One region of the Variovorax sp. PAMC26660 genome, then DNA from elsewhere that is predicted to be linked to it. Evidence: riboswitches for the same ligand, from Rfam matches in the RefSeq annotation. Region 1 holds a riboswitch; each other region holds the start of a gene.
The links. A riboswitch is a leader RNA that binds a small molecule or an ion and turns the genes downstream of it on or off. The one in region 1 is predicted to bind cobalamin.

Region 2: it holds a riboswitch for cobalamin, as region 1 does, so the genes downstream of both, H7F35_RS32990 (TonB-dependent receptor domain-containing protein) here and cobM (precorrin-4 C(11)-methyltransferase) in region 1, are expected to answer to the same signal.
Region 3: it holds a riboswitch for cobalamin, as region 1 does, so the genes downstream of both, H7F35_RS26010 (TonB-dependent receptor) here and cobM (precorrin-4 C(11)-methyltransferase) in region 1, are expected to answer to the same signal.

Annotation. Positions count from the first base shown of each region.
Region 1 is NZ_CP060295.1:1,404,646-1,411,993, forward strand. It holds gene cbiE (precorrin-6y C5,15-methyltransferase (decarboxylating) subunit CbiE) at 1-423, opposite strand, end outside; gene H7F35_RS06745 (cobalt-precorrin-5B (C(1))-methyltransferase) at 438-1,541, opposite strand; gene H7F35_RS06750 (precorrin-8X methylmutase) at 1,538-2,227, opposite strand; gene H7F35_RS06755 (sirohydrochlorin chelatase) at 2,224-3,171, opposite strand; gene cobM (precorrin-4 C(11)-methyltransferase) at 3,168-4,025, opposite strand; cobalamin riboswitch at 4,181-4,443, opposite strand; gene H7F35_RS06765 (LysR family transcriptional regulator) at 4,669-5,598, shown strand; gene H7F35_RS06770 (DoxX family protein) at 6,082-6,558, shown strand; gene H7F35_RS06775 (Crp/Fnr family transcriptional regulator) at 6,568-7,311, opposite strand; gene H7F35_RS06780 (adenylate/guanylate cyclase domain-containing protein) at 7,341-7,348, shown strand, end outside.
Region 2 is NZ_CP060295.1:7,027,573-7,034,920, forward strand. It holds gene H7F35_RS32970 (FecCD family ABC transporter permease) at 1-827, opposite strand, end outside; gene H7F35_RS32975 (ABC transporter substrate-binding protein) at 839-1,708, opposite strand; gene H7F35_RS32980 (bifunctional adenosylcobinamide kinase/adenosylcobinamide-phosphate guanylyltransferase) at 1,705-2,277, opposite strand; gene H7F35_RS32985 (cobyrinate a,c-diamide synthase) at 2,267-3,715, opposite strand; gene H7F35_RS32990 (TonB-dependent receptor domain-containing protein) at 3,700-5,619, opposite strand; cobalamin riboswitch at 5,714-5,968, opposite strand; gene H7F35_RS32995 (ClcB-like voltage-gated chloride channel protein) at 6,063-7,348, shown strand, end outside.
Region 3 is NZ_CP060295.1:5,517,242-5,524,589, reverse strand. It holds gene H7F35_RS26015 (PepSY domain-containing protein) at 1-380, opposite strand, end outside; gene H7F35_RS26010 (TonB-dependent receptor) at 389-2,572, opposite strand; cobalamin riboswitch at 2,705-2,978, opposite strand; gene H7F35_RS26005 (hypothetical protein) at 3,058-3,279, opposite strand; gene H7F35_RS26000 (hypothetical protein) at 3,416-3,820, shown strand; gene ybaL (YbaL family putative K(+) efflux transporter) at 3,844-5,562, opposite strand; gene H7F35_RS25990 (dicarboxylate/amino acid:cation symporter) at 5,960-7,303, opposite strand.

The sequences.
Region 1 (7,348 bases):
GCCCGGCAGCCAGTCGCCCGCGTCCTTGGCGTGCACGGAGGCGAACTTCATCTCCTGCCATGGCAGGCCTAGGCGCGCACAGGCCAACTGCAGCGTCGACACGTTGGGAAGGACCTCGATCGCCTCCAGGCACAGGCGCGCCGCCAGAAAGGCCGCGATGCCGTGGCACAGCGGATCGCCGGTGGCCAGCACGACCACGCGCTGCCCCTCGGCCTGCGCGGCGCGAATCCATTCGGGTACTTGCGAGAGACCACCGGTCAGGTCGCGCTGCACCGCGTCGGGTGTGATGTGCGACGCGAACAGGGCCAGCGTGCGCGCGCCGCCGATGACCAGTTGCGCGTGCTGCAGATGCGCCAGCGCGCTGCGGCCGAGGCTCGCATCGCCGTCGTCCAGCACGCCGAGGATGCGGCATTTGTTCGTCATGTGGTTGTCGGTGTTCAGGAGGCCTCCGCGATCTTTCGACCTTCAAAGTCGCAGACCAGCACTTTCAATTCGAACTGGTCGGGGTAGCGCGTGCGCAGCGTCTGGATGACGCGCTGCGCAAGCGCCGTGTGAAAGGCGGTGCCGAGCCCGAGCGCATCCATGCGCTCGCCGGCATAGCGCGCGGTCTCGTTGCCGCGGATCGCGTCGCACACATCGGGTGGCGCACCAAGCCCGGCAGCCAGGTCGGCCAGCAGGCCGGTGTCGACCTCGGCGCGGCCGGCGTGGGTGATGGTTTCGCCCTGCGCGATCTTGGTGAGCTTGCCGACCATGCCGCCGATCACGACCTTTTTGATCCCGGCCTTGACCGCTGCGCCCATCGCATAGCGCAGGAAGTCGCCCATCTGCACGAAGGCCGGCTCGGGCAGCTCGGGCATTTCGGCCATCACGAACTTCTCGGTGCGCCCGCCGGTCGTGAGCACGACCACGCCATGGCCCAGCGTGCCCGCCACCTGCACACCCTGCACCACGCTCGCGCGGTAGGCGGCGGTGGAATAGGGCTTGACGATGCCGGTCGTGCCCAGGATGGAAATGCCGCCGAGGATGCCCAGGCGCGCATTGAGCGTCTTCTTGGCCATCTCCTCGCCCTGCGGCACGGAGATCGCGACTTCCAGTCCGACTTCGTCGAGCAAGGTCGTGCCCACCGCGCGCACGTTCGCCTCGATGTTGCGGCGCGGCACCGGGTTGATGGCCGGCCCGCCGACGGCGAGCCCGAGCCCCGGCATGGTGACGGTGCCCACGCCGACGCCGCCCGCCAGCAGCACCTGCCCCGCCAGTTCAGGCAGCACGCGCACATCGGCGGTGAGATGGGCCTTGTCGGTGCAGTCGGGGTCGTCGCCAGCGTCCTTGATGACCATCGCATGCGCGCTCGCACTCGCGGTGTCGACGCGGCCGTCCTGCACCGCGAAGCGCACCAGGTCGCCGTTGGGCAGCAGGCATTCCACCTCGTCGGGCACCTGGCCGGTGACCAGGCCGATCACCGCCGCGCGCGCCGCCGCGGCCGAACACGCACCGGTCGTGAAACCGGTGCGGGTGCCACGGGGTGCGCCCTTGTCCATCATGCGGCGTGCTCGTGCGCCTCGGCCAGACCCAGCAGCGCGTGGATCGCGGCCACCACCAGCGTGGAGCCGCCCTTGCGGCCGCGGATCACGATCCAGGGCACGCCAGCTTCGAGCGCCATCAGGTCCTTCGACTCGGCCGCCGACACGAAGCCGACCGGCATGCCGACCACCAGCGCCGGGCGCGCACCTTCTTCATGGATCAGCCGCACGATTTCGATCAGCGCGGTCGGCGCATTGCCGATGCCGACGATCGCGCCGTCGACCAGCCCCAGGCGGTGTGCCTTGCGCATGGCTTGCACGGCGCGCGTGGTGCCTTCGGCCTTGGCCTGCGCGATCACGTCCTCTTCGCTGATGAACTGGTGCGTGCCCATGCCGAAGTGGGTCAGGCGCGGAGCCGAGAGGCCCACGCAGATCATCTCGACGTCGGCCACCACGCGGCTCTCGCGCGAGCGGATGGCGGCGATGGCAGCGTCGATCGCGTCCGGGTGGAAGTCGGTCAGGCCGTTGAAGTCGAAGTCGGCGTTCGCATGGATCATTCGGCGCACCACGGGCCACTGGTCGGCCGTATAGGCGTGCGATGTCACCTCACGGTCGATGACCGCGAAGGAGTCATGCTCGATGGCGCGGCCGGCCGCGGTGAGCTGCTCGGTGACGACGTTGGCCGCCATGGAGGACGCCGGTTTCATCGAATGGCCGCCGCCGTGCTGTGCGCTTGGGGGTGGTCATGCGCGTGATCTTGATCGTGATCATGCGGGTGCGGATGGTCGTCTCCATGGCTGTGCGGCACCGCATCGTCATGGTGGTGGCCGCCCAGGCCGTGTTCCACCGCGAAGTCGCGGAACTTGCAGCCGTCGCAGGGCATGAGCGCGATCGGCGCGCCGCGCCGCAGGTCATTCACGCGTTGCTCCAGCAGCGTGAAGATCTCGGGCTCGAAGCCGAAATACCGGGTCGAGACGAAGCGGATCGTCGGGTATTGCGCCTTCAGGTTTTCGACCTGGCGCGCAATGCGCTCGACCAGCGTGCCGTTGAACAGGTAGTACGGCAGCACCACCACCTGCTTCATGCCCTGCAGGCTCTGGCGCTGCACGGCCTTCTCCAGGCGCGGGTAGGTGATGCCCGTGAAGGCCAGGTCCACCAGCTCGTGGTCGGTTTCCTCCAGCAGCCAGCGCGCCATCTTCGCCATGTCGCCGTTGGCCTGCCGGTCCGACGAACCCCGGCCCAGGATGACCACGCCGGTGGTGGTCGGGTCGGGCATGTCCAGCGCCTGCATCGCGCCCTTCAGGCGCCGCCGCAAAATCGCCAGGATCGGGTCGCAGGCCGTGAGATGCGGCGCATAGAGGAACTGCACCATCGGGTACTTGAGCCGCGCCCCATCGATGGCCTGCGGAATGTCCATCTTCACGTGGCCCGCCGCGTTGAGGATCAGCGGCACCACGACCACGCGTGGCGCGCACTCGGCTGCGCGGCGCAGGCCCTCGCTCATCGTGACTTCGGAGAACTCGATGAAGCAGACCTCGATGCGCCAGCCCGGTTGCCGCTCGCGCCATTGCGCTGCGAAAGCCTCGATCTCATCGTTGCCGGATTTTTCGCGCGAGCCGTGGCCCACCAGGAGAATGGTTTCGGTGCTCATGGAGGGTCCTGCAGGAGGCTTTCGACGGGAACGCTCGCGCGCCGAAAGCGGTGCGTGAAGCTCGCGTCGTAGAGTTTGGATTTGGCAAGCGTGGTCCACTGCCGTGCGCCCAGCGTGGGGCTGGCGATGATCATCGACTGGCTCACGATGCGGGCCTCGCGGCACAGCGCCTGGATGGTGGCGACCGTGCCGCGCACGATCTTTTCTTCGCCCGGCCAGCTCGCCTTGTGGACGACCACGACAGGTGCATCGGGTGACCAGCCGGCGGCCGTCAACGCAGCCATGACCTTGCCTATCAGCGTGATGCTCAGGAAGATGCACAGCGTGCTGTGGTGCGCGGCCAGCGCCTCCAGCGACTCGCCTTCGGGCATCGGCGTGCGGCCTTCGACGCGCGTGAAGATCACGGTCTGCGTGACCTCGGGCAGCGTGAGGCTCTCCACCGCCGCCGCGGCCGAGGCCATGGCGGACGAAACACCCGGCACGACACCGATCGGCACACCCGCCGCATCCAGAGGCTGCACCAGTTCGATCAGCGCGCCGTAGAGACCCGGATCGCCGGTCTGCAGGCGGACCACGGTCTGGCAGCGCGCGGCCTGCGCGATCAGCCAGGCCGACATCTGCTCGAGCGTCATGTCCTTGCTGTCGGCGATCACGCAATCGGGGGGCGCCCAGCGCGTGGCGGCCTCGCTCACGAGTGAGCCCGCGAACAGGATCGCCCCGGCGCGTTCGACGAGGCCACGGCCCTTGACGGTGATGAGTTCCGGGTCGCCCGGACCCGCGCCGACGAACCAGACGGTTCCCGGTGTGAACGCTCCATGCGGAGCGCTGCCTGGAGCGATGGCTCGCTCGTTCATGATGATCCCTCCGCGCCCGCCGCGCGATAGATGGTCGGTAAGACCCGGCGGGAGGGGGAAAAATCGGGAGGCGTCAGCAAATACTGATCTGGCGGATGACCTGATGCATCGAGCCGGACGCAATGCGTCGCCCGCCGATCCTCGCCCACCGCAAGGTCATGCGCTGGTCGTCAGGCCGGTCTCCGGGCTCGCGAGCGGAGGGCCATCGGCTCTCCTGCAAAGACCACCTTCCCATGCCGTTCGTGACACAGTGGTGTGGGACCGAATCCCGGGGTTTTGCTTCTGACTCGCTTACCGTTGCGGGGGCAGCGTCGGCATGGCGCGGTGTTCATCACCGCTGCGCACCGACTTCCCGTTTCACCCTGGCCGCCCCGCCGTTTCCACGGGGCGCCAGGACACCTGACAACGCGCGCAAAGTGTATCAGCCGACTTTACCTGGCACAGCAAGGGATGAGACCGTCCAGCCGCATGTCCTGAAAATGACCGTGCCAGCGCAATAGCAGGGAAAATCGGTCCACGACTATTTGGTCGCGACTCTTAGGTTGGCTGCGCAAAGTCAACGGTTTGGCCGCATTGGAGTCCAGCGGTCCATTCCCCGGAGTTACTGGCCCGACAAAAGACGACAAGCCCCGGAGACACGCCCATGGACCGCTGGACCGAAATCGCACTGCTGGTGCAGATCGCCGATGCCGGCAGCCTGAGCCGCGCGGCCGAAGCGCTGGGCCTGTCGAACGCTGCCGCGAGCCGCCACCTGAGCGCGCTCGAAGCCCGCCTCGGTGCGCGGCTGGTGGAGCGCAACACGCGCCGCCTGTACCTGACGGACACCGGCCGCGAGTTCTGCGGACGCGCCCGAACCATCCTGGCCGACCTGTCCGATGCCGAATCGACGGTGAACGCGACCGCGCTCAACCCCACGGGCACATTGCGCATCACGGCGTCGCTGTCGTTCTCGATCCACCACATCGCGCCGCTGCTGCGCGAGTACACGCAGCGCTACCCGGGCGTGACGGTGCATGTGGAGGCGGCCAACCGCTACTTCGACCTGATCGACAACAACATCGACGTGGCGATCCGCACGCGCGAGTTCGAGCCCGACTCGAACGTCACGATCCGCCGGCTGGGCGAGACGCGGCGCATTCTCGCGGCCTCGCCGCGCTACTTCGCGCAGCACGGTTTTCCGAAGACGCTGGACGAGCTGAAGCAGCACAAGCTGCTGATCTACACCCACGCCAACAACCCGAACGAGCTGCGCTTCAGCCGCAAGGGCGAGACGCACACGGTGTCGGTCAATGGCCTGCTCGAATCGAACGACGGCCAGGTGCTGCGCGCCGCCGCGCTCGACGGCATGGGCATCCTGGTGCAGCCGACCTACATCGTCTACGAGGACATCGTGGCCGGGCGGCTGGTGCCCACGCTGGACGACTGGGACCTGCCGCACCTGACGATCAACCTCGCGTACCCAAGCCGTAAGCACCTGTCGGCGAAGGTGCGCAGCTTCATCGACTTCATGGCGGCGCATTTCGCCAGGATGGACTACGAGCGCAAGTGGACTGGGCACTTCGGCACGCACTAGGGGGCGTACACCGTTGTTTCGGGTGCGGGTGCGGGTGCGGGTGCGGGTGCGGGTGCGGGTTCATTCGGGGCGGGTGCGAATGACACCGGGTACTCCCCTCCGCGAATGTCCCCCGCTTCGCTCCTCCTTTATTTCGCTGCGGGGAGCACCTGGCGTCATTCGCACATGGACGCGCTGCTGGTGTACTGCGGATCAACCACCGCTCTGTCCAACGCTCGCGCCGATACGGGGCTCTTTTTAGCTAAGTAAAGGAGGAGCGAAGCGGGGGACATTCGCGAAAAAGAGCCCCGTGTCGGCGCGAGCGACGCCCTGAACAGCAAGCGCCAAAACGTGCCCCAAAAAAGATCGCAGACAACCAACCGGGGGTATTTCAAGAAAAGGTGCGTAAACGCACATCCCGGCCAACGACAGCTCCGCACACTGGAACCGCAACCGCCGCACTCCGCGACGGCCCCTCCCATTTCAAGCTTCCAAGGATCTGCCATGAACACCCAGGCTGTCGCCTCCAACACCGCACGTACGCCGGTCGCACCGACTTCGTTCACCTCGCCCTCTCCCGCCACGCTGGACGACTCCGGCAAGCTGCTGCTGCGCGTGGTGGTCGGCGTGCTCGTGCTGCTGCACGGCATCTTCAAGCTGTCGGCCGGCGTCGGCTTCATCGGCGGCATGTTGGCCAAGGCGGGGCTGCCGAGCGGCCTGGCCTACCTGGTGTTCGTCGGCGAAATCGTCGCCCCACTGCTGATGATGGCCGGCCTCTTCACACGCGCCGCCGCCGGCGTGGTAGTCATCAACATGCTCGTGGCCTTCGGTCTCGTGCACATGGCCGACCTGTTCTCGCTGACCAAGCAAGGCGGCTGGGCGCTCGAACTGCAGGGCCTGTACCTGTTCGGCGCGCTGACCGTGGTGCTGCTGGGCGCCGGCCGCTTCAGCGTCGGTGGAACGAACGGCCGCTGGAACTGATCCTGCGGCTCAGCCGGCGTCGCCCCTGACCTGTGAAACCATCAGCTCCAAGCGAGCGGCGTCGGCCACCAGCAGAGCCTTGCCGTCCTTGCGCAGCACGCCGCTGCGCACCAGCACATTGAGTTCGCGCGTGACCTGTTCGCGGTTGGTGCTGATCTGGCTGGCCAGCGCTGCATGCTTGGGCGCGGGCTCCAGGCGGGCCTCGTTGTGCTCGATCCCCACGGCACGCGCCAGTCGCAACAGCTCGGCATGGAGCCGGTTCTGCACACCGAGGGTGCTCAGGTCAATCACGCGCTCCGAGAGCTGCCGCACGAGAGAAGCCAGGCGCTGCATCACGCGCTCGGCCACCAGCGGCTCGTCGCGCAGCAGGGCCATGAAGGCAGGGCGATCAAGGCTGGCGACCACGCTGGGTTCCAGCGTGACCACGTCGGCGGAACGCGGGCCACCGTCGATGGCGGCAATGTCGCCGAAATGCTCGCCTGCTTCGGAATCGCGGAAGGTGACCTGCCGGCCATTGGCCGAATAGGTCGTCACCCGCACGCGGCCGGAGACCAGCAGGAACACCTCGCCCTGCTGCTCGGCGCGCAGCAGCAAGGGCTTGCCGGCCGCAACGCTGTGCCACAGGCATTGCCGGGCCAGCAGGTCCAGACGCTGGTCGGAGAGGCCTTCGAGCAGCGCGATCTGGCGCAGCGCGAGGCTGGAACGGGGAGAGTTGGGAGGTGTGGCCATGCCGGTCGGTAGGAGCGCGCGCATTATGCTCGGGTGCCGCTTCGAACCCGTTCATGGACAG
Region 2 (7,348 bases), 1.8 Mb from region 1:
GTGGTCTTGACGATCGAGCGCACGAGGTGCGGCGCCGCCAGCCCGACGAAAGCGATCAGGCCCGTCTGCGCCACGGCCGCGCCAGTGGCCAATGCCAGCACCACCACAAGGGCGGCGCGCATACCGCCCAGCGGCAGGCCGAGACTGCGCGCGGTGGCCTCGCCGAGCGCCAGCCCGTCGAGCACCGGCGCCAGCGCCCAGCCCAACAGCACGCAGACCACGCCGACCATGGCCATCACGGCACAGGCGCTCCAGCCGACCAGCCCTGTGCTGCCGAGCACGAAGCCCTGCAGGGCCTGCAGGATGTCGGCCGATGCAATGGTGATGAGGTCTTTCGCGGCGCCGAGCACCACGCCGACGATCACGCCCGCCAGCAGCAGGCGCAGTGTCTGCTGCACACCGTTTGCCAGCATCAGCGTGAGCATCACCGCGAGCACCGCGCCGATGAATGCGGCACCCGTGAGCCCGAGCCGCATCACCCACTGCATGCTCGCGGCTGAACCGCCGAACATCAGCAGCGCCACCGCCACGCCGAGCGAAGCGCCCGAGGCGCTGCCCAGCAGGTACGGGTCGGCCAACGGATTGCGAAACAGCCCCTGTGCCACCGCGCCGGCCAGTCCGAGCAGCGCGCCCGCGAGCCAGGCACCGAGCGTGCGCGGCAGGCGGATGTCCCACACGATCTGCAGCGCCACCGGGTCGTGTCGCGCCGACAGCAGGCTCTCGAAGCCGGTGCTGCCGATGCCCAAGCCGAACAGCAGCAGCGCGGCGCCCAGCACCAGCAGGCCGACGCCGAGCAGCAGCACACGGCGCAGATGGGCGGTTTGCATGCGCGCCCCGCTCACCTTTGGCCCTTGTCCGTGAGGCACTGCGCCATCAGGCGTGCGGCTTCGTCCATGCGCGGGCCGGGGCGCACGAGCACGTCGGACTGCTCCGCGCTGAAACGGCAGATACGGCCTTCACGCACTGCGCGGATGCCAGCCCAGCCGGGGCGCTGCTCCAGCCCTTGCGCACTGCGCACGCTCACCATGATGAGGTCGGGGTTGGCGCGCACCACATATTCGGGGTTGAGCTTGGGGAATGGTCCGAGCGCCGCCGGCACGATGTTCTTCACGCCGAGCCTCGCCAGCGTTTCACCGATGAACGACGACTCGCCCGCCGCATACGGCGCGTTGTTGACTTCGAAGTACACGCGCAAACCCTTCGCGCTTGTCGGCAGCGACTGCGCGGCGGCCGACACGCTGGCATCGATCACGCGCCAGACCTTGGGCGCCTCGTGCGTGCCGAGCACTTGGTCGAGCTTGTCGAGCACGCGCCGCACGTCGGCATGGCTCTTGGGTTCGAGCACCAGCACCTTCACGCCCAGCGCTTCGAGCCGCTGCGTGACGCGCGAGGACTTGGCGAGCAGCACCGCATCGGGCTTGAGCGCCACGATGGCTTCGACGTTCGGGTCGAGCCCGCCGCCGACCTGCGGCAAGGCCTTCACCTGCTCAGGCGAGTTGGAATAACGGTCGACACCCACCAGCCGCCCGCAGGCGCCGAGCGCGCAGACCGATTCGGTGAGCGACGGCAGCAGCGAGACGATGCGTTGCGGCGACTGCGGCAGGCTCACGGTCACGCCGCGTTCGTCGACCACGTCGAAGGCGTGCGCGCCCAGCGCGAATGCGGCCAGGCCGAGGGCGAACGACAGCGATCGGATCAGTCTCTTCATGCAGCGGGTGCTTTCAGGCTCAACGGCAGGCCGGCCGCCATCAGTGTGACGCGGTCGCAAGCGGCGGCCACGTCCTGGTTCAGGCGGCCCAGCGCATCGACGAAGGCGCGCGTCTCGCGGCCCAGGGGAATCACGCCCAGGCCGATCTCGTTGCCGACGATCACCACGGGGCCGCGCGCCTCGCGCAGCGCCATCAGCAGCATGGCGGCGTGCGTGGCCGGCGTGCGCGTGGCGGGCCGCGCGTCTTCCATCGGCATCAGCAGGTTGGTGAGCCACAGCGTAAGGCAGTCGATGACCACCAGCGTCTCGGGCGTGCTCTGCGTGACGACAGCGCGCGCAAGTTCGATGGGCTCTTCGATGGTCCGCATGCCGGGCACGCGCTCGGCGCGGTCGGCCTGGTGGCGCACGATGCGCTCCTGCATTTCGTCGTCGTAGGCCTGCGCGGTGGCGATCAGCACGGCGCGGCGGCCCTTCGCGTCGGCCGCGAGCCAGTCGATGGCGCGCTGTTCGGCGCGGCGCGACTTGCCGCTCTTCTGCCCGCCGAGGATGAATTCGCGTTCAACGGGCATCGCTGTCTTCCTTCGCGGCGTCGTGGCTTTCGAGTTCGATCGGCATGGCGCCGAAAAGCCGTGCCGTGGCTTCGGGGCTGGAGGCGAACCATGCGTGGAAGTAGCTTGCGCGCACCGGGCCATGCACATACAGGGCTTCGCCGGCACGGGCGCCCACTGCCTGGGTCACGGCGGGCCGGGCAGTGTGGGCGGCTGGCACCAGCGGCGTCTCGCAGCTCGAATAGTGGAAGGTGTGGCCGCGCAGAGTGTGGTTGCCCAGCGTGAGCTGCTGCGGGCCGAGGCCGGCCAGGCGCTTTTGCATCGTCACCCGGCCCGGCAGCAGGCTCCAGAGCCGGTGAACGTCTGGCGGGCGCGTCGCATCGGCGTGCGTGGCCAGTTCGTCGAACAGCGCCATCATGCCGCCGCATTCGGCCCAGATGGGCTTGCCAGCCGCCGCGTGGTCTGCCAATGCGTCGCGCATCTGCGTCGCCTCGGCCAGCGCAGCGGCATGCAGCTCGGGGTAGCCGCCGGGCAACCAGACGGCATCGCAGGCCGGCAAGGCATCGCCCGCGAGCGGCGAGAAAAAGGAAAGCCGCGCGCCGAGTGCGGTGAGCACGTCGAGGTTCGCGGGGTAGATGAACGAGAAGGCCGCATCGCGCGCGATGGCGATGGTGCGGCCGGCCAGCAAAGGCGGCACCGGCGCAACCGGCGCCGATGCTTGCGCCTCGAAACGAACCTGCGGCAACTGCCCGATCGGCATCTGGCCCAACGGCGTTGTGGCCAGCACATCGGCTGCCGCATCGAGCCGCGCCATCGCATCGCCGAGTTCGGCCGCCAGGACCAGGCCCAGGTGCCGTTCAGGCAACGAGAACGCCGGATCGCGTGGCAAGGCGCCCAGCCATTGCGAAGGCTCGCGCAAGGCGTCCTTCAACATGCCCGCATGGCGCTCGCTGGCCACGCGATTGGCCAGCACGCCGGCCCACGGCAATCCGGGGCGGAAATTCTGCAGGCCGAAAGCCAGCGCGCCGAAGGTGCCGGCCATGGCGCCCGCGTCGATCACCGCCAGCACCGGCAGGCCGAAGCGCTCAGCCAGATCGGCCGCGCTGGGCGTGCCGTCGAACAGGCCCATCACGCCTTCGACGATCAGCAGGTCGCACTCGGCCGCCGCGGCTCGCAGGCGCGCGCGGCAATCGGCCTCGCCGGTCATCCACAAATCGAGCGAATGCACCGGTGCGCCGGTGGCCAGCGCCAGCCAATGCGGATCGAGAAAATCGGGCCCGCACTTGAAGGCACGCACCCGACGGCCCTGACGCGCATGCAGCCGCGCGAGCGCGGCTGCAACGGTCGTCTTGCCCTGCCCCGAGGCAGGCGCCGCCACCAGCACCGCGGCGCAGGTGGGGGCCGCGGCGCCGGCGGCGTCGCTTCGTTGTTGCGAAAGTTGGCTTATTGCGGCGTCCACTTGAGCCCGACGTACGCGGTGCGACCGGCGGTGGCATACAGCCGCGCGTACTGGTAGTCCTTGTTGCCCACATTGTCGACGCGCGCGATGAGGTTCAGGTCGCGTGTGATCGGCGTGCTGGCCGACAGGTTCAGCAGTGTGTAGCCACCGAGCTTGACGGTGTTGGCGGCGTCGTCGTAGCGCTTGCTGGAGGTTTGCACTTCCGCACCCAGCGTCCAGCCTGCGATGCGCCAGTCGGCGCCGAGGGTCGCGTGGCGCTGTGCACGGCGGGCCAGCAGGTTGTTGGTGGCAAGGTCGCGCGGGTCCTGGTAGTCGAGCGAGGCGCGCAGGGTCACGTCGCCGATGCGATGGCCGCCCGACAGCGTGACGCCCTGGTAGCGGGCACGCGCCGTGCTGGCGTAGCAACCGAAGGACGACTGGCAACCCTTGGCGCTGCCGTCGAACACGATCAGGTTCTGCACCCGGTTGTTGTAGACGACGATGCCTGCGGTGGTGGCACCCTCGGTGTACTGCAGGCCCAGCTCGACGTTGCGGCTCGACTCGGGCTTGAGGCTCGCAAGGCCGTACTCGCTGAAGCGCTGGTACAGCGTGGGCACGCGGAAGGCGGTGCCGGCCGACACGGTGGCGCGCAGCGTGGAGGTGATGGCATAGCCGTAGGCGGCGCTGCCGGTGGTCTTGCCGCCGAACTCGCTGTCCTTGTCGTGGCGCACATGCAGCTGCAGCGAGTGCGGGCCTTGCACGAAGCCGTAGCCCAGTGCGATGCCGTCCTGCGAGCGATCACGTGAGAGGAGCTTGGCCGTGGTGGTGGCCGCCGGATTCACCAGCCCGTCTTCCCGACGTTCGAGCGTGGCCGTCACCAGGTGGGGACCGAAGCGGAACTCGTTCTGGAACAGGTAACCGCGCAGGTGGGTCTCGGTGCGGTAGTACGAGGGATCGGTCTCGTAGGTCGAGCGTGAATCGGTCACCTGCACGCGGGTGCTGTAGATCTCGTTCCATTTGGCAGACCACGTCAGGGCCGCGGTGCGCAAGGTGTTGCTGGAAAGATCGTCCTTGAACAGGAACGGCAGCTTGGTCTTGTAGCCGATCGTCGTGTCGTAGCCCGCCAGGATGTCGCTGGACAGCACCGAGGCTTCGATGCGCTGGTCGGGCGTGATCTGGTAGCCCAGCTTCACGTTGCCCGAGTTGCTGCGATAGCCGTCGCGGTCGGGGCTGGTGTAGCCGTCCTTGGACAGCACGCGCTTGGACGCCGGCTGCACATTGAAGCCCTTGCTTTCTTCATGCGCCACGCCCAGCGAATAGTCGAAGGCACCCGACTTGCCGCTCAGGCCTGCTTCGAGCTTGCGCAGGTCATTGCTGCCGATACCCACGCCCACGTAGGGCGACACGCCCTCTTCGCCACGCTTGGTGAAGAGCTGGATCACGCCGCCGATGGCGTCGGAGCCGTACACCGCCGCGGCCGGGCCTCGCAGCACTTCGATGCGGTCGATCTGGGCGAGCGGAATGCCTTCCCAGCCGGCGCCGCCGGTCGATTGCGAGTCGATGCGCACGCCGTCGAGGTACACAGCCGTGAAGCGCGTTTCGGCACCCCGGATGTAAACGTTGGTGGTGTTGCCCACGCCGCCGTTGCGCGTGATCTCGATGCCCGGCAGGCGCGACAGCACATCGGCCACGCCGGTCGCGCCGCTGCGCTCGATGGCCTGGCGGTCGATGATGGACACGTCGCCCACGATGTCCGACAGCGCCTGTGGCGTGCGGTTGGCCGTGACCACGGTTTCGCCGAGCGTTGGCGCTTCCTGGGCATGAGCGAGGCCACCGAAGGCCGAAGCGAGCGCGAGCGGCAGGCACGCGAGGTGGCTGCGGCGCACAGGGGCGCGGCCGCGAGAAAGAGAAACGCAGGAAATCATGAGTTGAGCCGAACGAACGTCAATGCCCCTTGCCGGCCTCCCCGCCGGCGCCTGGGCGCCATGGCTGCTTCATGCATCGATTCATCGTCATGCATGCGGCAGCCGCCTCGTTGGCCGGTATCCGGGCTGGCAGAACGGCCCCTCGCCGCCTTCCCAGGTGCCTGTTTCAGGGCACCCAGTGGCTGGATGGAGAGGGGTTGGCGCCTTGCGGCGCCGTCTGCTTGACCGTTGCGGGGGCAGCGCAGGTGGCTTGGGCCTTGGATCCCGAGTTCGGGGGCTTCCACTCCTGCTTCCCGTTGAACTGCGCCGTGTGAACCACGCCGCGAGCACCAACGGCCGGGATTTTAGGCCCTGCCACCGGCTCTTTAAGTCGAAAGTTGCGCCCCGCTAACATCGACGTCCATGGACTGTTGCGTTTTGAAGACCATGAACCGGGCGTCGGCATGATGCGGCCGGCCTCGCTTTTTCTGAGTCTTCGTTCGGCGTTGCAGCGGCTCTTCGGCGTCTCGGGCTGGCAGTCGATGCTGTTGTGGTCCATCGTGGCCGGGCTGCTCGGCGCACTGGCGACCGAACTTTTTCGTGCCGCGCTGTATGCCTTCGAGCATCTGGTGCTCGGCCCCGGCGAAGGCCTCGTGGCGATGGCGCGCCATCTGCCATGGTGGGCGCGCATCGCCTGCCCCACGCTCGGCGGGCTGGTGGCGGGCGGACTGCTGGTGCTGGCCAGGCGCGTGACGGTGCACAAGAGCACCACCTCCGACTATATGGAAGCCATCGTGCTCGGCGACGGACGCATTCCGGTCGCGCAGACGCTGGTGCGCAGCGCGTCGTCGCTGGTGAGCATCGGCAGCGGCGGTTCGATCGGCCGCGAAGGCTCGATGGTGCAACTGGCGGCGCTGGCTGCGTCGCTGCTGGGCCGGGTGTTCCGCTTTCCGGTCGAACGGCTGCGGCTGCTGGTGGCCTGTGGCGCGGCAGCGGGGTTGACCGCCGCCTACAACGCGCCGATTGCGGGCGCGTTCTTCGTCGCCGAGATCGTGCTCGGCTCCATCGCAATGGAAAGCGTGGGGCCGATCATCATTGCGTCGGTGGTCGCCAATGTGGCGATGCGCGCGCTGCCGGGCTACCAGCCGCCCTACCTGATGCCGGTGTTTCCCGAGATCCATGGCGCCGAGGTCGTGCTGTTTGCGTTGCTGGGCGTGCTGCTGGGTTTTGCGTCGGTCGGCTTCCTGCGGGCGCTGCATGGCAGCCGTGCATTGTTCGCAAAGCTGCCGATCGCGCTGCCGTGGCGGCTTGCCCTGGGCGGGTTGGTGATGGGCGCGATTTCGGTGCCGCTGCCCGAGGTCTGGGGCAACGGCTACAGCGTGGTCAATTCGGTGCTGCACTCGCCGTGGCCCTGGACGCTGATCGCGATGGTGCTCGCGGCCAAGGCCATCGCCACGCTGGCCACGGCCGGCTCGGGCGCGGTGGGGGGCGTGTTCACGCCCGCGCTGTTCTTCGGCTGCATGATCGGTGCGCTGTTCGGCGTGGGGGTGCAGGCGCTGTGGCCCGAGGCAAGCTCTGCCCCGTTTGCTTACGCCATCGTCGGCATGGGCGCCTTTCTGGCGGGCGCGACACAGGCGCCGCTGATGGCCATCCTGATGATCTTCGAGATGACGCTGAGTTACCAGGTGATGCTGCCGCTGATGGCCGCCAGCGTCATCGCGTACTTCGTGGCGCGCTCGGCCAACGCCGG
Region 3 (7,348 bases), 3.3 Mb from region 1:
TCGACCGGGCCGAGCGCATGGCCGTCGCGCGCCGAGATGGTGTGCCGGCCCCCTCGCGCATCGACGATGCGCCAGACAGGTTCGGGCGTGGTCCCGCCCTGTACTTCCAGCACCATGCGGCGCGGCGGCTGCGCGCGCGCAGCCGGGGGCAGCACTTCCAGCGCGGCAGATGGCGACACCACCGCCTGCTCGAAGCGCAAGGGCCCCAACCCGGCCAGCCGCTCTTCATCGGTGAGCGTGGGGTAGCCCACGTACATCATCACCACGCCCGAGACAAACCACATGACGAACAGCAGGCAGCCGCCGATGCCCAGCCATCGGTGCGTCCAGTAGAGCCAATAGCGAAGGCGGGGCCAGGCGCGGCGCCATGCGGAAGTCATGATCGTGCTCAGAAGTTGACCAGCGCCGACAGCTCGAACGAACGCGGCCGGCCCAGCAGCCATTGGTTGCCGCTGTTAGAGAACGACACTGCGTATTTGCGATTGGTCAGGTTGTAGCCGCGCAGCGCCAGCTTCATCGACGGGTTCACCTGCCAGCTCACGCCGCCGTCGGCCACCGTGTAGGCGCCGATCTTGCGCGAATTGGCCGTGTCGACCTGCCGCGAACCCACGTAGCGCACGCCGAAATCGGCCTCCCATTGCGGCAGGAAGCGCCAGTTGAGCCAGAGGTTCGCCGCTGCTTCGGGCACACCGAACGGCGTGTTGCCCGCGCGCGAGACCAGCGACTTGCCGACCATCTCGTTGAAGTCGTCGTAGCGCGCGCGCAGCCTGGCGACGTTGGCTTCGAGCCGCAGCGTCGAGGTCAGCGCCAGGTCGAGCGTGGCTTCGATGCCTTCGGACGACTGCTTGCCGATCTGCTGGGTCTTGCTGGGGTCGCTGGCGTCACGCGACAGCAGCTTGGTCTTTTCGATGCGGTAGGCGGCCACGGTCCAGGCGCCACGACCCTCGGCCAGTTGGCGCTTGTAGCCCACCTCGACCTGCCGGCCGGTGCTCAACTCGAACGGCGCCTGCGTGGCCGAGGTGCTGATCAGCGAGGTCAGCGGATCGGCCGCGCGCGCCACCTGGGCATAGAAGGACTGCGAGGCGTCGGGCGCATACACCACGCCGAGGCGGCCGGTGGCGTACTCGAAGGTCTTGTCGAGCCGGCTCGACAGGTTCTGCTGATCGACGCGCGACACCTTCGCGTGGTCCCAGCGCAGGCTGCCGACCACCGACCACTGTTCGTTGAAGGCCAGCTTGTCTTCGGTGAAGAAGGCGTAGGTGCTGGTCTTGGTCTTGTAACGCGGCAGGTAGGCGACGGGCGAGGCGTAGTAGCCGGGCTGGAACACGAAGGGATCGACCACCGAGCGGCCGCCGTAGGGCGTGTCGCTCGAATTCAGGAAGTCGATGCGGTTCATGTCGAAGCCCACCAGCACCTGGTTGGCCATGCCGAGCAGCGAATGCCGGAAGGTGGCGTCGGTGCGGTTGCCGATTTGCTCCTGGTCGTGGCCGATTTCCAGGTAGTCGCCACGCGTCACGCGGCGGGTGGTGGCGTTGAAGGTGTAGGTCTCGCTGTTGCGCCAGTGGCGCTTGCTCTCCAGCCGGTAGAGCTGGTTGCGCACGGTGACCGCATCGTTCGGCGTCCACTGGGCGTCGAGCCGGGTCCACTTGTCGCGGTACTTCAGCTCCGAGTCGTCGAGGTTGTAGTTCTGGCGCAGCGTCTGGTCATTCAGGCGTCCGTCGATCAGCGGCACGCCGTAGTAGCGCTGCGGCGACTGGCGGCCCTCGTCGTGCGACAGCGTGAACTGCAATTGCGGCGACACGTCCAACCGCACGGCAGCGCCCACGGCCAGGCTTTCGGCCTCGCCGCGCGCCATGAAGCCGTTGGTCTTGCGATGGCTGATATCGAAACGGTACGACAGCTTGTCGTTGATCGCCCCGCCGCTGCCGAAAGCGACCTGCCGCGTGGCGTCGGAGCCGAACGTCACGAGCGCTTCGTTCTGGATCGGGCCGCGCGTGGGCTTCTTGGGCACGACGTTGATCGCACCGCCGATGGCGCCTTCGCCGAACATCACCGATGCCGCGCCGCGCAGCACCTCGATGCGGTCGACCGACCAGGTGTCGAACGGAAAGGTGACGGTGCCCGCGCCCGCGTACAGGCGCGTGCCGTCGAACAGTTGCATCACCGAGCCGTGGCCCGAGAAGCCGCGCGCCGCCATCGACGTGCCGCCGTTGCCGGGGGCGGGCGAGCCGGTGATACCGGTGGCGCGGGTGGCCGCGTCGATCACCGAGACATCGCCGCGCGCACGGATGGTGTCGCCGCTCAGCACCTCGATGCTGGCTGGCGTTTCCAGTGGCGTGAGACCGAGGCGGCTGCCGGTGTGCGCGGGCTCGTCGATGGCCAGCGGCGTGTGCCGGCTGGCCTCGACCTGCACGGGCGCCAGGCTGTTGCCGCCTGTGCCCGTCGTTTCTCCCGTCTCCGCGAAGGCGGCAACAGGCCCGAAAGCCAGTCCCAGCCCCAGTGAAAGACCCGAAAGGCGCGCCCATTGCAGTGGCGCGCCCGTGCGATCGCGCGCTGGCGATGCTTGACCCATTTGAAATCCCCTCCGACCTGCGTCCCCGCAGGCTCCTGACCGATCGAGGACGTGGGAAGAGGTGCGAACGGGCGATGCCGGTGCACGCGAAGGTGGCGCAAACGGCAGGCCCGGACACGCACTCCCGCAGCGTCCGAAGGCGGTTGCGAAGGCCGGTATCCGGGCTCGCGGAGCGCTTCGACGCGCTAAATGCGCATCGAAGCCGAAACCCTCGCCTTCCCACGCCGAAGCGCAGTGACTGCACATGCCAGAAAAAGGGGCACGCGCGTGAGGGTTTCCAGATCCGCTGACCGTTGCGGGGGCAGCGCAGGAATGGCCGTGTCAGTGATGACGCGGCGCACCTGCTTCCCGTTTAACCCCGAGACCAATGGATGGCATGCGGGGCACCTTCGAACCGTGGTGACCGGTGCAGTTAATAAAAATTAACACACCGGAACCGCAGAATTATAGGGAGCGGCCTGTTGCGAAGGGCCGCCGCCCGGGGCTCAGCGCGTTTTTCCGTCCGGCCCGAACAGCCGCCGCATCACGGCCACGCCCGCCACCAGCGCGTTCGAATAAGTGGCATAGGGCTCGGGGGCAGCTTCCAGCGGCGTGTAGACGTGGGTGGTTTCGCCCGGCACGTCTTCCACCGCTTCCATCAAGACCCAATAGAACTCTCCTTCCTCCAGTTCGTGGACGGTGAGTGCGATGTTTCTGGCTGAGGGCATGGCAAATGCAGGTGGTATCACCGTTGAATGAACGAGGAACACGCGCGGTTGACAGCTTCCGGGCTTCTCCTACAGCGCTTGTGCGCCGCGCGACCTAATGTTGTTGCCAGGGACCTCATGGAAACCAGGAGGCAGCATGAAGCAGTTCATTCTTGAAACCCGCATGCGATCGAGCGTTGGCGGCGCTTTCTATCCGACCGGCTACTCGATGGTGATGTTCCCCAGCGCGGAAGACGCGGACCGCATCGGCCACCGCCTGATCGAAAAAGGCATGAGCGGCGACGAGGTCTATCTGCTTCCCGCGGACACGGTGCTGGCCGAGATCACGCCGACCGTGAAGACCTACAGCGATCCCCTGCCCTCACCCGGCACCGACGCGGCAACGGTACGTGCATTCACCAAGCTGGCGCGCGACGGCCACACGGGCCTGCTGGTCAAGACCAAGGACGGCGCCACGGCCGAGCGGCTGATGGAACTGGTGCGAACCGTGCCCTATTCCATCGCCCAGCGCTACCGCCTGCTGGTCATCGAAGACCTCTGAACCTGAGTCGGGGCTGGGTCGGATCAAGCCACCGAGGCCGGCATGGCCATCGACACGGCCCGTTGCACCACATCGCGGGCCATTGCCTGGGCCAGTTCATGCTCGCCGAGAAAGACGGTGACGGCGCTTTCCTGCATCAGCAACTGGGCTTCCTGCTCGTTGTGGCTGCGGATCACGGTCTGGATCGTCGGGTTGAGCGTGCGCGCGGTCTCGATCATCTGGCGCACGTTCATGGTGTCGGGCGTGGCCACCACGAGCACGCGGGCCCGCGCAACGTGCGCCTGGATCAGCACCGCCGGATCGGCCGCGTCGCCCCACACGGCCGCGATGCCGGCTTCGCGCAGTTTCTCGACCAGTTCGCGGTTCTGCTCGGCCACCACATAGGGAATGTCGTGCGCCTCGAGTTCGGCCGCGATGCGGCGCCCGACGCGGCCGTAGCCGACCAGCACCACCTGCCGCGACAGGTACTTGGCCTCGGTGGTCATGGGCAGTTCGGCCAACGGATCGTCGCGCGATTCGAGCCCGCGCGCGAACGAGGAATGGGCGTGCAGCCACTTCTGCATCGGCGCGATCAGGCTGAACCACAGCGGATTGGTCGCGATGGAAATGAGCGCGCCCGCCAGCACCAGGCTCTGCCCCTCCACCGGCAACAGGCCGAGCGACACGCCCAGGCCGGCCAGGATGAACGAGAACTCACCGATCTGGGCCAGGCTCGCACTCACCGTGAGCGCCGTGCCCAGCGGGTAGCGGAACACCAGCACCAGCGCGCAGGCCGCGATCGACTTGCCCAGCACGATCACCCCCACCACCGCCAGCACCTGCAGTGGCCGCTCGATCAGCACCGAGGGGTCGAACAGCATGCCGACCGACACGAAGAACAGCACGGCGAAAGCGTCGCGCAGCGGCAGCGACTCTTGGGCGGCGCGGTGGCTGAACTCCGACTCGCGCATCACCATGCCGGCGAAGAAGGCACCGAGCGCGAACGACACGCCGAACAGCGCCGCCGAGGCGAAGGCAATGCTCACGGCTGCAGCCACCACGCACAAGGTGAACAGCTCGCGCGAGCCGGTGCGCGTGACTTGCCAGAGGATCCAGGGGAAAACGCGCCGCCCGACCACCAGCATCAGCGCGACGAAGCCGCCGACCTGCAGCAGCGTGAGCCCCAGCGTCTGCCACAGCGGGGCCACCACTTCGCCCGGCTGCGCGCCATGGCCGCCCAGCGTGCTCGCCAGCGGTGGCATCAGCACGAGCACCAGCACCATCGCCAGGTCTTCGACCACGAGCCAGCCGATGGCGATGCGGCCGGTGAACGAATCCAGAATGCCCAGGCTTTCGAGCGCGCGCAGCAGCACGACGGTGCTTGCCACCGAGAGCGCGAGGCCGAACACCAGCGCCTCGCCCCAGCTCCAGCCCCACCACAGGGCGAGCGCCCCGCCGAGCAGCGTGGCGACCGCGATTTGCGCCAGCGCGCCGGGCAGTGCGATCTTGCGCACCGCCAGCAGGTCGTCGAGGGAAAAATGAAGGCCGACGCCGAACATGAGCAGCATCACGCCGATTTCGGCCAGTTGTGCGGCGATCTCCGCGTCGGCCACGAAGCCCGGTGTGAAGGGGCCGATGATCACGCCCGCCAGGAGGTAGCCCACCAGTGCCGGCAACCGCAGCTTGGCTGCGAAGAAGCCGAACACGAGCGCCAGCCCGAGGCCGGCGGCGATCGTGTTGATGAGGGAAACGCTGTGGGGCATCGCCGCATTTTGCAGGAACGATGTCTACCCCTTCGTGTCAGCCGGCCATCTGGGTGATGTCGCCTCGCGCTGTGTTATGCGCGTGCTTGGGCTCGGGTTCGTTCGGGTTCATTCGGGGCGAGTGCGAATGACACCGGGTGCTCCCCTCCGCGAATGTCCCCCGCTTCGCTCCTCCTTTATTTCGCTGCGGGGAGCACCCGGTGTCATTCGCACCTGGACACGCTGCTGGTGATCGCCGATCAACCAGTGCTCTGATAACGCTCACGTCGATACGGGGCTCTTTTTCGCGAAATAAAGGAGGAGCGAAGCGGGGGACATTCGCGAAAAAGAGCACCGTGTCGGCGTGAGCGCGCCCTGAACAGCAGCGCCCCGCCTTCAAACAACGAACGCAGTAATCCTAGGTAGACATCTTCCCAGCGCGCGCCCCCTCAAGAACCTCGGGCTCCTGCGCCTCGACCCAGGTCTCGTTGTTGAGCCCGGCCTGCAGCCGGTTCTCGTCCAGCTCGTTGGTCCACTTGGCGACCACGATGGTGGCCACGCCGTTGCCGATCAGGTTGGTCAGCGCGCGCGCCTCCGACATGAAACGGTCGATGCCCAAGATGAGCGCCAGCCCCGCCACCGGCACATGCCCCACCGCCGACAGCGTGGCGGCCAGCACGATGAAGCCGCTGCCCGTGACGCCCGCCGCGCCCTTCGAGGTCAGCAGCAACACGGCCAGCAGCGTGATCTCCTGCACCAGCGTCATCGGCGTGTTGGTGGCCTGCGCGATGAACACAGCCGCCATCGTCAGATAGATCGAGGTACCGTCGAGGTTGAACGAGTAGCCCGTCGGGATCACCAGACCCACGCAGGTCTTGTTCGCGCCCAGGTTCTCCATCTTTTCCATCATGCGCGGCAGCACCGATTCGCTCGACGACGTGCCCAGCACGATCAGCAGTTCTTCCTTGATGTACTTGATGAACTTCCAGATGCTGAAGCCGTGAAAGCGCGCAATGAGCCCCAGCACCACGAAGATGAACAACAGGCAGGTCAGGTAGAACGTGCCCATCAGCTTGCCCAGCGAGAACAGGCTGCCCACGCCGTACTTGCCGATGGTGAAGGCCATCGCGCCGAAGGCACCGATGGGCGCCAGCTTCATGATGTAGTTGACGATGCCGAAGAGCACGTGCGAGCCCTTCTCGATCACGTCGAACACCAGCGTGCCACGGCCACCGAACTTGTGCAGCGCAAAGCCGAACAGCACCGCGATCAACAGCACCTGCAGGATCTCGCCCTTGGCGAAGGCATCGACCAGCGTGTTGGGAATGATGTTCAGGATGAAGTCGACCGTGCCCGTCATCTTGCCGGGGCCGGTGTACGAGGCCAGCGCCTTGGTATCGAGCGTGGTCGGGTCGATGTTCATGCCCGCGCCGGGCTTGAGCACATTGACCAGCACCAGCCCGACCAGCAGCGCGATGCTGCTGACGACCTCGAAGTACAGCAGCGCAAGACCCCCGGTCTTGCCCACCTTCTTCATGTCTTCCATGCCGGCGATGCCGACCACGACCGTGCAGAAGATGATCGGCGCAATGATCATCTTGATGAGCTTGATGAAGCCGTCGCCCAGCGGCTTCATGGCCTCCCCGACCGTGGGATAGAAGTGGCCCAGCAGCACGCCGATGACCACCGCGGTGATCACCTGCACGTAAAGGGAGCGGTACAGAGGGAGCTTTTTGGTGGGTGTACTTGTTGTGTTTTCCATGGTGCCTCCGAAGGGTTCGGAACTGTAGGGTGCGACTGGTCGATT